Thalassoroseus pseudoceratinae: one gene and its partner. The protein of the gene in region 2 interacts with the protein of the main gene of each other region in a pairwise test. Links are inferred from orthologs where the notes say so. Each region holds a gene or a part of one and is shown on either strand. Other genes may lie near its edges.

Region 1 (6,710 bases), on a different replicon or contig from region 2:
CCACCGTTTTTTCGCTGAGTTCGACTTGCTGAGTGGTTTCTTGCAGTGTCAGCATTCGGCCCGTGGGGCGACCGTTGGAATCGTGTAGGTTGACCACCGAGACGTCGAAGTGGCGTTGACCAATTTGCGAATGGACCGTGCTTGAACGGTCGGAATTCACGTGTTCCCGAAGACCTGGCATTGTTTCTCGTATCAGCGACCAGGAACCGTGACGGAGCGTTTCCGTGCGAACATCGAGTTCCGCTGAAAGTGATTGAAATAGTTTCTCGCTGGCAGTGTTGAAGCAGAGAACAGCCCCGTCCGCATCGAAAATGATCGTGGGCGTCGTCGATTGTTCCAACGCCAACGCCATCAAACTTGTGTTGGTTTGTTGAGTCGATGAACCAGCGGCAGCATTCATTGCGGAATCGATTTGAGATGGAGTCATAGATTCGGAAGTCCAGTCGAGAGAGGGAGGGGCGATTTCGGAGGTCGGGTGAGATTCGTGACCCGACGAGTTGTGTACGGTTTCTGGAACGGTCTTGGCAGCGGTAAGCTGGGAGTGAGCCGCTGCAATCATCGTGTCTGCGACAGCGGTGTAAGCTTCGGACCAGGCGTTTTGTAGCTCGGCGTTCCAATGGTCGCCGGCAACATCGGCTAGCACTTCCAGCAGAACGCTGCCGACATCGGCGTAGTCGTCGTCCGAAACTCCCCACTGCATGTGGCGAACGCCGAGGTCACCCAAGTACCGTTCGAGCGCTTCGGGTTGGTCGAGCCAACGGACGATCAAAACCAACGCTTGCCCGAGTTTCTGGCGTTGATCGATGAGATCAGCCCCCGCGAACAACGGCATTAACGTCGGTTGTTGCTCGAACAACCGTTCGTAAAAAAGTTTTGTGATGTGATCGAGTTGCCCACGCAAAAGTGCGAAGGAATCTCGTAGTAGACCGACGGCCAATCCCATGAATACTAGCCCTTTCGCCGATCGAGAATGCAAGAGATATCCAGCACGACAAGCAGTGCGTCTTCCAGGCGTAGCACACCTCGCAGCACACCGCGTCGGGATGCGGCAAGCGAGTGTGGAACGGGGTCCATGCGTGTCTTGCCCACATCGACAACTTCGCCAACTTCATCGACGAGAAGACTGAACCATTCGTCGCGGTAGCGAACCACAACGTTCATTGGTTCCTTGTCTCCCTCGAGAGGGGCAAGATCGAAGTACGTGCGAAGATCGACAGCCGTCACGATTTGCCCACGTAAGTTGAGCAATCCCGCGATGTCCGGCGGCGCTTTGGGAGTCTTGGCGATTCTTTGTGGATTGAGCACTTCTTGAACCACAGTAACTGGGACGCCGTATAAATCGTCGGCGACCCGGAAAGTCACATACTGTTGTGAGACATGCGACGTGGTATTGCTCGACGGTACTGTTGGAGCGGTAGTCGTCATGCAGAGATCCTTTCCTGGCTGCCCTGAGTTTCGCAGAGACGGCGAATCGTCGAGACGAGTGCGGTGGGGTCAAACTTTCGCAGCGTAGCATCGTACCCCGCGTCTTTGGCTCGATTCTCCAAGTCGGTTTCTTGAAGAGCCGTCATTGCGATCAGTTTCGTTGACTTGAGTTCCGGTCGGACTCGACAAGCATTCGCAAACTGGAATCCATCCATTGAAGGCATTTCAAGATCGCTCACGATGATCTGGAACCGCTCCCCACGATCGATCCGCCCGATGGCATCATCCCCTGCTCCGCACGCCACCACTTCGTACCCCTGAGACTCTAAGGTGGTTGTGATGAGCTGACGGAAGAAGATGGAATCATCGACCACAAGCACTCTCGGAAGCGATTTCCGCTTGACGTCGGCGTACCATTCGGGGTTGGCCTGGTTGATGTAGTAGTGGGTATCGATGACATCGACAGCTTGCCCACCAAGAATTGCTGTGCCGAGGACACCGGGTTGATTGGCATTCATGTGCATCGTGAGGCGTTCTTCGATGATGTCGCGAATGCCCTGCACCATCAGGCCCATCGAATTATTGCCTTCACTGAAGACAATAACGGGTTGAATGTTCGTGCTGCTCTCCACGCTGGATGTGCCATCGATGGTCAACAGCGGCAGAAGTTGATCGCGGTATTGCACAACCTTCCTGCGACCGGCCGTTTCGATTTGTTCTTTGGGAATTTCTTCCAGACGTGCAACGAGAGACAACGGCACACCCATCGTGCGATTGTCACCGGCATTAAACAGAAGGACGTTCGTTGGTTCGGGACCGTGAGAGTCGGAGAGTTCGTGATTGAGGTTGTCGTTGGACGGCAGCCCACCGTTTTGATTCGCGATTCCGGCGATATCCAGAATCATGATGACGCGGCCATCACCCAGAATGGTTGTGCCCTGATAAATATCGATGTGTTTGAGAAGGGAGCCAACCGGCTTTACGACAATTTCTTCAGTATCGAAGACCTGAGAAACAAGAATGCCAAATTGGTCTTCTCCGACCTGAACAACGGCGATATTGGCTTCCTCGGTCGATCGGTGACCGTCTTCAAGTCCGACAATTTCGTGGAGCGGAATCAACGGCAGCAGCCGATCGCGGAGGCGGTAGAACTCGTGGTTTCGAATTCGTTCGATCTTCCGCAGATCGGATGAGGACAATCGCACCAATTCCACGACACCGAGTTGCGGAATCGCAAAACTTTCCCCCCCGGCTTCCACGATCAATGCCGATATAATCGCGAGCGTCAGCGGAATTTTGATTTTGATGGTCGTGCCTCGACCGGCTTGTGACGTCAGTTCGATGGTCCCGCCGATTTTCTCGATCTGCGTCTTGACCACGTCCATTCCCACCCCGCGTCCGGACACCGAACTAATCTTCTCGGCGGTCGAAAAACCGGGATGAAAGATGAACTGCATCAAGTCCGCTTCGCTGCGGAGTTCGGCGTCGGCTTCGGAAATGAGTCCCTGCCGGATGGCTTTTTCCCGGACTTTGTCGACCGCGATTCCGCGTCCATCGTCATCAATTCGGATGATGACGTGACCGCCCTCATGGTACGCTTTGAGGTGAATGCGACCGGTTTCGGGTTTGCCGAGTTGTTCACGTTCCTGTGGCGATTCAATCCCGTGATCAGCGGAATTCCGCACCATATGCGTGAGCGGATCTTTGATGGCATCGAGAACCGTACGATCCAACTCCGTCTCGGCACCGTAGAGTTCGAGGTCAATCTGCTTTTCCGTGACGTTCGCCAAGTCACGAACCAACCGCGGAAGTTTATTCCACGCATTGCCAATTGGCTGCATCCGCGTTTTCATCACTCCTTCTTGCAAATGAGTGGTCACGCGGTTGAGTTGAGCCACGGGAGTGGCATATCGAGATTCCTCATCGCCTCGTGTGAGTTGCAGGAGCTGGTTACGAGTCAGAACCAATTCCCCGACGAGGTTCATGAGGTGGTCCAACACTTGCACATCAATTCGAATGGAAAGTTCCGACGTGCGTGCCGTTTCGTCCCAACCTTTCGACTGTTGTTCCTTTGAAGGAGCCGGTTTATTCGCTGGTTCACTTGGTTTCGGTGGGGCACTCGGTCCGGGCGTTGGCTCTGGATTGGCTGAGGGCACCGCAGCGGCGGCGTTGACCGGTTCGGGGTCTGGCGTTGGGATTGGTGCGTCTATCGGCGCCGGTTCGGTATCGACGGAGTTTTCCGGCTCGTCTGGTTCCGGTGTGGCCAATTCCGGAGCCTCCGGCGTGTCGGCAGTGGCTGGTTCCGGAGTTTCCGGCTTTGAGAATGATTGAGGAACTGATGCCAACAAGTCGAGCTTATGAATCAGACGCTTGTCATCGCCGTCATCCTCGGCTCCGGTCATCTCGATCGAATCCAGCAGTTCCTTCGTGCGATCGACGGCTTCGAGCACGAGGGAAATCGCATCCGGCGTGACGGGCAATGCTCGGCTTCGCATCTGCCCGAGGACGTTCTCCGCGGAGTGAGCCACGCTTTCCAACTTCGGCAACCCAAGAAAACCGCAGGTGCCTTTGATGGTGTGAATCGTTCGGAAAATGCTCGCGATCAGGTCGGTATCGGTGGGGCGTTTTTCGAGTTGAACGATCTCAGAATCGAGTTGCCCTAGGTTCTCCCAGCTTTCTGCAAGAAACTCTTTTACAATGTCATCGGTCATGCTGGAGAGATCCTTTTCGGCGTACCAAAAACAGGTCGCGAACGTGTCGCTCTATCTATTTTCGGCTGAAAATGTATCCAGCTTGACTAGGTTTTCTTGAGGATTTGCGGGAGATACGGGTCATGGGCAGACACTGACGAATACTTCGGGGAAGTACGGCGAAAAAGTCGCTTTTCGCTGGTTTTCGCTCAGAATCTGAGAACGAATTTGCACTCTGAGAAATACGTGCTCGGGCGGGTGTGCTCGTTGACCACGACAGCGTCAACTAGGGGCCGATAGCCAAGCGTAGTGGAACTTCCAAACCATGTTGCTCCATCAGGGCGGCGTTACGCAGAACGCGATGCGTGGGACCGTCGGCGTGAATTTCGCCCGCATCCAAAATTAGAACCCGGGAGCAGTGTAGAACGACGAAGTCCAAATCGTGAGTGGCAATTAGTTGGGTTCCCGCATACGCATCTAAATGTGAGATCAGAGAGCGACGCGCTCGTGGATCGAGATTGCTCGTCGGTTCATCGAGTACCAGAATCGACGGCTGACATGCCAACACCCCTGCCAAGCCGACGCGTTTGCGTTCGCCATCACTCAGCCTCATTGTGCTCCGGCGTTCGAAGCCCGCAAGTCCCACTTGTTCCAGACTCACACGCACACGCTCGTGGACCTCTTCCTTTGATAAACCCAGGTTTAGCGGCCCAAACGCGACATCCTCGGCCACAGTTGGGCAGAATAATTGATCATCGGGGTCTTGGAACAGGAAACCAACTTGCTGACGTACCGATGGCAGTGTGTCACGGTTGACTGGCTGTCCATGAATGGAGACCGAGACAGTTCCAGTACCGGTCGCATGAGTCCGCGGCAATAACCCGTTCAAATGCATCAGCAACGTCGATTTGCCCGCACCGCTCGGTCCGACCAACCCAACGCGTTCGCCAGGTTGCAAAACGAAACTGATCTCCCGCAGAGTCGGCGGTCCACCGGCATAACGGAAAGAAAGTTCACTCACACATACGGCGGGGGCCGGTGTGGGTGAAGTATCTGAGGAGGGACCGGTCATGCGGTGGTAACACTCGGTGGTCTAGCGTGAGGTGAGTCGGCAGGATTCCACACTATCCTACCGGTCAGCTCGAGCGTTGTGAAAGGATTTGTTCGGGCCGATGTCGTTGAGTGTTCGGTGTCGTCCATCCCACCCGCGAGCGCACATCGAGTCGTGAACGCGTTCGGCACGCGTCAATGCTCGAACGAGCAACATCCCGATGAGTTGGACCGAGAGTCGCCAGCGAGCAAACAGCGGGCGTGGATTGACCGTTCGGGCCGCACGAGCGGTTTGCATGCGTTCCAGTTCTTCCCAAAGAACAAAGAGGTACCGATACGACAGCACAAGCACGCTCAAAAGCAACTCGGGCACATGGAATTGCCGAAACGTTTGGATCAACTCGTCAAACGAGACAACGCGCGTTAGCCAGAGTGCGGCTAAAAACGAGATCAGCCCACGAAACGCAATCGCAGCGGCTAATTCACCACCGCTGCGAAATCCCTGAGAGAACGGCAACGAAATTGCTAACAGACCTAGAAAGGGCAGGAAAACGGCAAGCCGACGTCCCAAGTACGACAGCGGTGTTTCGGCAAACGCATGAGCCGCCCAAAGAATCGCCAACAGCATTCCATGGAACGGCCAGTAACCGATCGGCACGGTCAATCCCGCGACGATGATCATTAGGCAGAACCCGACTCGCCAAATGGGAGATGAATTTGAACGCGACGGTGAGAACTCGTTCACGCCGATCTACTTTCCGACTGCGATCCAACGGACTCTGCTTCGAGTTGCATTCGAGAACGGATCGAGCGTGCAAACAGAAACGCTGCGACCGCGACGGTCAATGTGCCAAGCATACCCGCGAGCGAAACCGAAACTCGTTGCCACCACGGTGACCGATTCCAACCGGCAAACGGCGACGGAATTGCATAGTCGCTGAGGACAAATCCCGGTCCATCATCCGCTTGATCGATAAAACCACGCGACTCGGCAACCGCTTCCAATCCGTCCGGAGCGGACGATGCAAACGGTGCAAGAAAAGCGGCAACCGTCATTGCCACAACAAGACCCGCCATCACGATCTGTGTGAAACTTGAATGCGGGCGAAACGTTGGTTCGTCTCGCTCGAGCAAGTCCGGACGTTGGGTGAGCGCGAAACTGACAATTCCGCCGGTGATCAACGCCTCACCAATTCCGATCAGTGAATGGACGGAAACCATCATGGAAAACACTCGGCCCAAGTCGAACTCGGTTCGATCGACCGAGAACCCAAGTTCCAAGCAGAACAGCATCGCCGCCGCCATCACCGTCAACCAAGAGGCAACAACCGCACCCACGACTGTGCCCACCGCACGATCCCGAATCAATCGCCGCACGATGGTGTAAACGCCATACCCGCCCCATGTGCCGATCACGGCCATGTTCAGTACGTTCGCCCCCATCGCCAGCAGACCGCCGTCGCTGAATAATAGGGCTTGCATGGCGACGACGATCGTCACGGCAATGCATCCAGCCCAGGGGCCGAGCAAAACCGCCGCGAGAAC
Region 2 (6,164 bases):
GTGGTATCGCTGGTACGTTCGCAGGGTGGGTCTTGGTTCGGATCGGGACGACCGAAGGCATCCAAGAAATCAGATTGCACACGGTGCGTCCAAATTTCCTTGGCGAGCGAACCGTCGGGCATCGCCGAAAACGAGTTCGGTTTGCCGGTGATCCGAGCCACCGAATCGAGCAACACTTCCGCCCGTAACCGTTGCCGGTAATACCGCGAATGGTTCCGCGTATCGACGAAATTACGATCGTTCGGTAGGGAACTCAAACTGTAAACGTAGGAGTTCGCAATCCGTCGCACCAGATGTTTGATGTCGTAGTCGTGTTCGCGGAAATCTTCGGCGAGAGCATCGAGCAGTGGTTCGTTGGCAGGTGGGTTTGTACCTCGCAAATCGTCCACTGGTTCGACGATGCCCGTGCCCATCAGGTCCGCCCAGATACGGTTGGCCATGACCTTTGCGAAGAACGGGTTGTCGTCGGAGGTGATCCACTCGGCCAACTTGACTCGGGGATCGGTGCCAGTGGGAATGTCTGCCGGTTCGCCGAACAACGGTTTCGGTGGAAGCACTTCGCCGGTGAGCGGATGCTTGACGTCACCTCTAGTCGCGGTGTAGATGATCTCTTCCGAACCGGAAATTGGCGGAGACAGTCCCTTCCCTTTGCGACCAATTTTGGCGAAGTAAGCCGCGAAACTGTAGAAATCGTCCTGCCCGTACACCTCAAATGGATGGTGATGACATTTCGCACAGTCCAGCCGCACGCCGAGGAAGAGTTGACTGACCATCGTCGTCAATTCGTCGGGGGAACGACGATCCCGAAACAGCGTGACCGCTCCGTTGCGGAACGTGCCGCCTTGAGCCGTGAGCAATTCCCGTGTGAATTCATCCCAAGGCGTGTTCTCGCGGAATTTTTGTCGAATCCAATAGTCATAGTTCAACGTGTTCTTGATGCCCACGCGATACGGGTTCGGCCGCAACAAATCGACCCACTTGTTCGCCCAATGCTCAGCGAATTCGGGGCGGTTCAACAGATTGTCCACCAACTCGCTGCGTTTGTTTGGCGACGGATCATCCAAGAACGCTCGGGCTTCGTCGGCGGTCGGGGTGCGGCCGATGATGTCGATATACACCCGACGCAGAAAGGAGTGATCGGGAGCCGGTTCGGAGGGTTTCAACGCGAGTTTCTGGAGTTTGTCCCAGACCAAACCATCAATGAAATTTTGCTTCGGCAATTCCGTGTAGAACTCTGCTGGAACTTGCCCCGGAAGCGGCACCGCGACTTCCGAGACCGTGATTTGGTCCATGAACCGAGCCATGATGGCGGCGTCACCAGTGAGTTTTCCGGCGGTGACCACGCCATCTTTATCGACGGCAGCGATCGCCGATTCGTTGGACTGGAACGAGCTGAGTCGCGTGACATCTCGGCGTGTGCCATCCGCATAAATGGCGGTGACGAGAAGTTGTTGCGAGTCGTCGTTCTTCAGGATGCGTTCGGTCGGGTAAACTTCGATTCGATCCAATTTGGCCACACCGGGAAGTTCACGCGGGGCTCCGGATTCCACCCAACGGGTGAGCGTTTCAAAGTGCTCGCCCTCGGGATCAAGACGCTTTCCGCCACCGTGCGGCGTGCGGGCGATGGGTTTGGTCAGCAGAAGACTTCGTGACGGGTCCGGCAGGAACACCCGCCGACCGCGTGCTTCTTTGGTGAGGGCATCGTAGTCGAAGTTCGGATCGAACCCCAATAGCGAGAGTTGAAATCCGTTCTGTCCACGAGCTTTTCCATGACACGCCCCGGCATTACAGCTGAACCGGGTCAGGATTGGTTGGACGTCACGTTCGAAATCGACCGGCAATGGGGCACTTGTTTCTGTGATCTTCACAGGAACCGTCGCGGTCAAGTCGGCGACACGCACCTGGACTGTTGTTGTGCCATCACCGACAGCTTGCAACAGTCCATGTTCATCCACGCGGACGACCTGGGGGTTCTCGGACACGAATTCCGCATCCCGGGTGGCGTCTCGACGGAGAGATTGCGATGCCCAAGCTGTAACCAAGAGTTGTTGCTTGGCATGAGGGCCGCGGAGCGTGATGGTTTTCGGCGTCAATTCCAACCGCGACCATTGCGACTCATCCGCAACAGCCAATGGGGAAACACACGCAAGAAAGCTCAAACCGAGCAAAAATCGTTTCATCAAGACTTACCACCAACGGATCAAAGCATTCCAATCTATTGGTAGTATATGAAACTCGATCCATCAAAAACAATTCGGAAGGCATCCCGATTGCTGTTTTTTTCGATCTGTCAGATCGGCGGGCGTAACGCTCTGCACCGAATCCAAGAGAAATTTTCGCATGGCAAGTCGTGCGAACGGACTAAACAAGACTTTTGCTCGCGACACTGCGTTGAATCCGAGTGGCCATGTCTTGCAGGGGAACGACTTCGTCCGCCAGTCCTTCCTGAATCGGAAACCGAGGCATCCCAAAGACGACACAACTAGCTTCATCCTGAACCATGATTTTGGCGCCCGCGTTCTTCAACTCGCGACAGCCGTGCAAACCGTCCGACCCCATGCCGGTCATGATCACGCCGAGCGTATTCGCGCCATACACAGGAACCAGTGAGCGGAACAGATAATCCACGGCCGGTCGACAACTATTTTCCGGCGGATCGTCGGTGATTTTGACGTGGACATCGTCACCAATCTTGACGACTTTCATCTGCTTGCCGCCCGGTGCGATATACACATTGCCCGGTTCCATCGGGTTCCCGCATTGAGCTTCTCGAACATTCAATGCGCTCGAGGAATTCAAACCATTAGCCAGCAACCGCGTGAACATCGGTGGCATGTGCTGAACGATCAAAATTGGAGCCGGGAAGTCCGCTGGGAGTTGCGGGATTAGCTGTCGAAGTGCATCCGGTCCCCCCGTGGAGATTCCAATGGCAACGGCCTCGATTGTTCCCGATGCCCGAGTCCGCCAAGACTCTTGAAGACTCGCGGGTTTCGCCGGAACCGGAATCGTCGGTTGGACACGCTGTGTTTTGATACGGAATGCCTCGATTCGCTCCGATAAATCATGGATCAGTTTTTGGCGGCTATGCTCGATGGAATCGGTCCGCGGTTTGACGATGAAATCAAACGCTCCCCGACGCAAGGCATTCATTGTGCGTTCAGCGTCCGACTGGTTGGCCCCGCTGATCATGATTGCCTTCGTGGACCACTGGCGAGATCGAAGTTGGTCCAGAACCTCAATTCCGTTCATTCGTGGCATTTCGAGATCGAGTGTAATGAGGTCGGGGCGATACCGCTCAATCTTCTCCACGGCGGCGATTCCATCACCTGCGGAGCCGACGACCTCGACGCCAGGAATCGCTTCCAAAGCATCGCGGACAATCTTGCGATAGAGGAGCGAATCATCGACGACCAACATACGAATTGGTTGCTGCACCACAGAACCGTTCTTTCTTCTCTCAATAGTGACTAATTCATATCCGGTATCAGTCGAACTCTTGCATCCTGCCGCCTTACCAACAGTTGAGGTTTGGCAAGAATGTGTCTTGTTAGGATGCAAGTCTTCCTAGCATCAAGGATGCTAGTGGCCCTGGGGTGCCACACACGGTCGACCTCGTTCCCCTGGGGGATTAGGTCGCTGCAGGGATCCAACGGTCGAGTTTTGCTTTCAAGACATCCACTGTGAACGGCTTGACAATATAGTCTGAAACACCGGCTTGAATTGCCGAGACCACTCGTGATCGCTCCGCTTCCGTGGTGATCATGATGAACGGGATTGTCTCGTTGATACTTCGGACGTTCTCTAGGAATTCCAGCCCGTCCATATTCGGCATGTTCCAGTCGCTCAGGATTAAATCGAACTCCGCGGACTTGAAGAGACTGAGTGCTTGCACGCCATCTTCAGCGTCTGCAACTTGCGTGACACTCAGCAGAGAGAGTCCTCGCTTGATGATGGTTCGCATTGTTCCTGAGTCGTCAACAACTAGTGCTCGCATGAGCGTGGTCTTTCTATATAACCAAGTAAAGATTGGAAATGAGTGTATTCGAGTGAATGGAGTGCACAGATCGTGCATGCTAGTTTGGTGCGAAACCGGCTTCAAGACAGAATTTGCCGACGTCGGATTGATAGTTGAGGCAGATCGGTTTGATCGAAGTCGGGTAATGAATCTCGTGGTCAGCTCCGCTAATGATATTGGGGGTGCTGATCGAGAGATTTAGTTGTTCAAATTTGGCTTTTGCAGACCCGGCAATCATGTTCGTGATCTCGCCAATGGCGTCTCGGACATCGGCGTTGACTTCCTCGACTTTCGTCCCCAACATGCGTTCCACAATATTCAAGGCCGTCTGGCGGGCCACGCTAAAAACGACGGTTCCGGTTGCTCCGCCTGTGATTCCAATGACCGCACTGAGGTCGAAGGCCGGGACCACAGAATTCTTTAGCGTAAGACTTTCCCGAACAGGCTCACAACCAAGCATCATTGTGAATACGTCTCGAGTGGAACCCATAAGAGGGTTCACAATAGCCGCTGTCAGGCGTGATGTTTGGCTGATTTGAGTTGTCATTGCGTTGTTGCCAATCAGGAATTCAGTGAGGGAGAATGAGTCCATGAAGAGTGGGATGAATTCGTTCCTAAACTAGCTTACGCTGCGTTTTGTTGCGTTTTGTTATCTTGGGATTCGGGCTAAGAGTTTGATGAGGACTCCGGTTACAACGATTTAACGGGTTTCGTATGTGGTCGAATGATTTGGTTGCTCGTTTTAGACTACATGATGTTCGTGACGATGTTGTTTCTTTTCACCAGGATTGCGAAAAAGTCTCATTCGTGCCTAGCACATGAACTATGGTCTGCTGTGGCGACCTTTGCGTCATCGCTTCGCTCCGAATGACGATGAAACATTACTTTCTTGTACTCTCTCATTTCCGATGACCGAATCCCTAGTATCTGAACCTGTGATTTCCGAGTCCGATCGGGACGCCAGTTTGCCTGGTGTCTCTGTGCAGATCGCTGACTTATTGACAGGGACCAAGTTGCGGCATCCACTTCTCAATAGTGCCGGTGTGCTGTTGGTCGCGGAAGGGACAACGATCACGTCTCAACTCAAGCAGCGGATCGCCTCCTATGGTAAAGACAATGTTCGTATCAATCCGGATGACTTAGGGAATGTGACACTCGATGTTTCCGACATTGAAGGGCGTCAAACTGTCGGGACGACTTCAGAGCTGATCGAACGACTAGATTCGATTATCGATCAGGGCGTGTTGCTTGTTAAAAATGATGGCCCTGCAATGCAAGGCCAGATGGTTTCCAACGGTCGGAAACCCTTTGATGCATCACGCCGCGAGGAGTTGCTGACGCAGCATCAGGCGACTCGAGAGTCACTCGACTCAATGATGCGCGAGGTTGGTCATGGGCAGGAGCTCAACGGGAAGCAAATTGCACAACTTGTTGCGACCTATCTCACGGATATGGCTGAGGACAACGAGCATGTGTTAAGTATTGCGATGAGTGCCGATAAACAAGGTTTGAGCGAGCGTGCGTTGCAAACGTCTTTGATGGCGATGACAATCGGCGTCGAAATGGGATTTGACGTTTCTAATGTCCGATTGCTAGGGATTTGCGGGTTAGTTCACGACTGGGGAATGACCCGTGTTCCCGAAGAGATTCTGTCAAAGAGTGGACGGCTGACGGAAATTGAGTTCTTGGAAATTCAAAAGCATCCGATTCACACCCTCGATATTTTGACTCTAATATCAGGCATTCCAGGGATCGTACCGTTAGTGGTCTATCAGGTACACGAAAGTCTCAATGGAACAGGATACCCACGGGGGCGAAAGGGTTCCTCGATTCATCCATTTGCCCGCATTTTGCATGTTGTGGATGTTTATACAGCATTGACGTCGCCACGGTCTTACCGGAACCCCATCATGCCTTACGGCGCGGTCGAGTGCTTGCTTCAGTTGGCGTCGAAGCGGGTTTTGGATTCCAAAGTTATCACGGCGTTGCTCAATGCGTTTAGTCTTTTTCCGATCGGGAGTTTTGTAACCCTCGACGATGCAAGTGTTGCCCAAGTGTTGCGTCCCAACCGGGGCAAATTTGATCGACCGATCGTGCAGTTGGTCAGGGATTCCCAAGGGCAAAAAGTGCCGGTCTCCGATGATTCCAT

The links.
Region 1: the proteins of G6R38_RS19690 (region 2) and G6R38_RS04075 interact in binary tests that used the Escherichia coli proteins (3 or more experiments, as listed by UniProt). The link is inferred for Thalassoroseus pseudoceratinae from one-to-one orthologs.

What each region holds. Positions count from the first base shown.
Region 1 is NZ_JAALXT010000001.1:1,091,364-1,098,073, reverse strand. The notes cover bases 1,222-4,532. They hold G6R38_RS04075 (hybrid sensor histidine kinase/response regulator), read right to left. Parts: upstream 4,137-4,532; coding sequence 1,422-4,136; downstream 1,222-1,421. Other genes in these bases: G6R38_RS04070 (energy-coupling factor ABC transporter ATP-binding protein), read right to left, coding at 4,402-4,532; G6R38_RS04080 (chemotaxis protein CheW), read right to left, coding at 1,222-1,425. Also shown: G6R38_RS04085 (methyl-accepting chemotaxis protein), read right to left, coding at 1-943; more of G6R38_RS04080, read right to left, coding at 949-1,221; more of G6R38_RS04070, read right to left, coding at 4,533-5,187; G6R38_RS04065 (energy-coupling factor transporter transmembrane component T family protein), read right to left, coding at 5,245-5,910; G6R38_RS04060 (energy-coupling factor ABC transporter permease), read right to left, coding at 5,907-6,710. UniProt on the Escherichia coli protein: Involved in the transmission of sensory signals from the chemoreceptors to the flagellar motors. CheA is autophosphorylated; it can transfer its phosphate group to either CheB or CheY.
Region 2 is NZ_JAALXT010000005.1:489,680-495,843, reverse strand. Bases 1,401-4,165 are described here. They hold G6R38_RS19690 (protein-glutamate methylesterase/protein-glutamine glutaminase), read right to left. Parts: upstream 3,439-4,165; coding sequence 2,362-3,438; downstream 1,401-2,361. Other genes in these bases: G6R38_RS19680 (chemotaxis protein CheX), read right to left, coding at 4,074-4,165; G6R38_RS19685 (response regulator), read right to left, coding at 3,629-3,994; G6R38_RS19695 (DUF1549 domain-containing protein), read right to left, coding at 1,401-2,180. Outside these bases: more of G6R38_RS19695, read right to left, coding at 1-1,400; more of G6R38_RS19680, read right to left, coding at 4,166-4,505; G6R38_RS19675 (HD-GYP domain-containing protein), read left to right, coding at 4,924-6,164. UniProt on the Escherichia coli protein: Involved in chemotaxis. Part of a chemotaxis signal transduction system that modulates chemotaxis in response to various stimuli.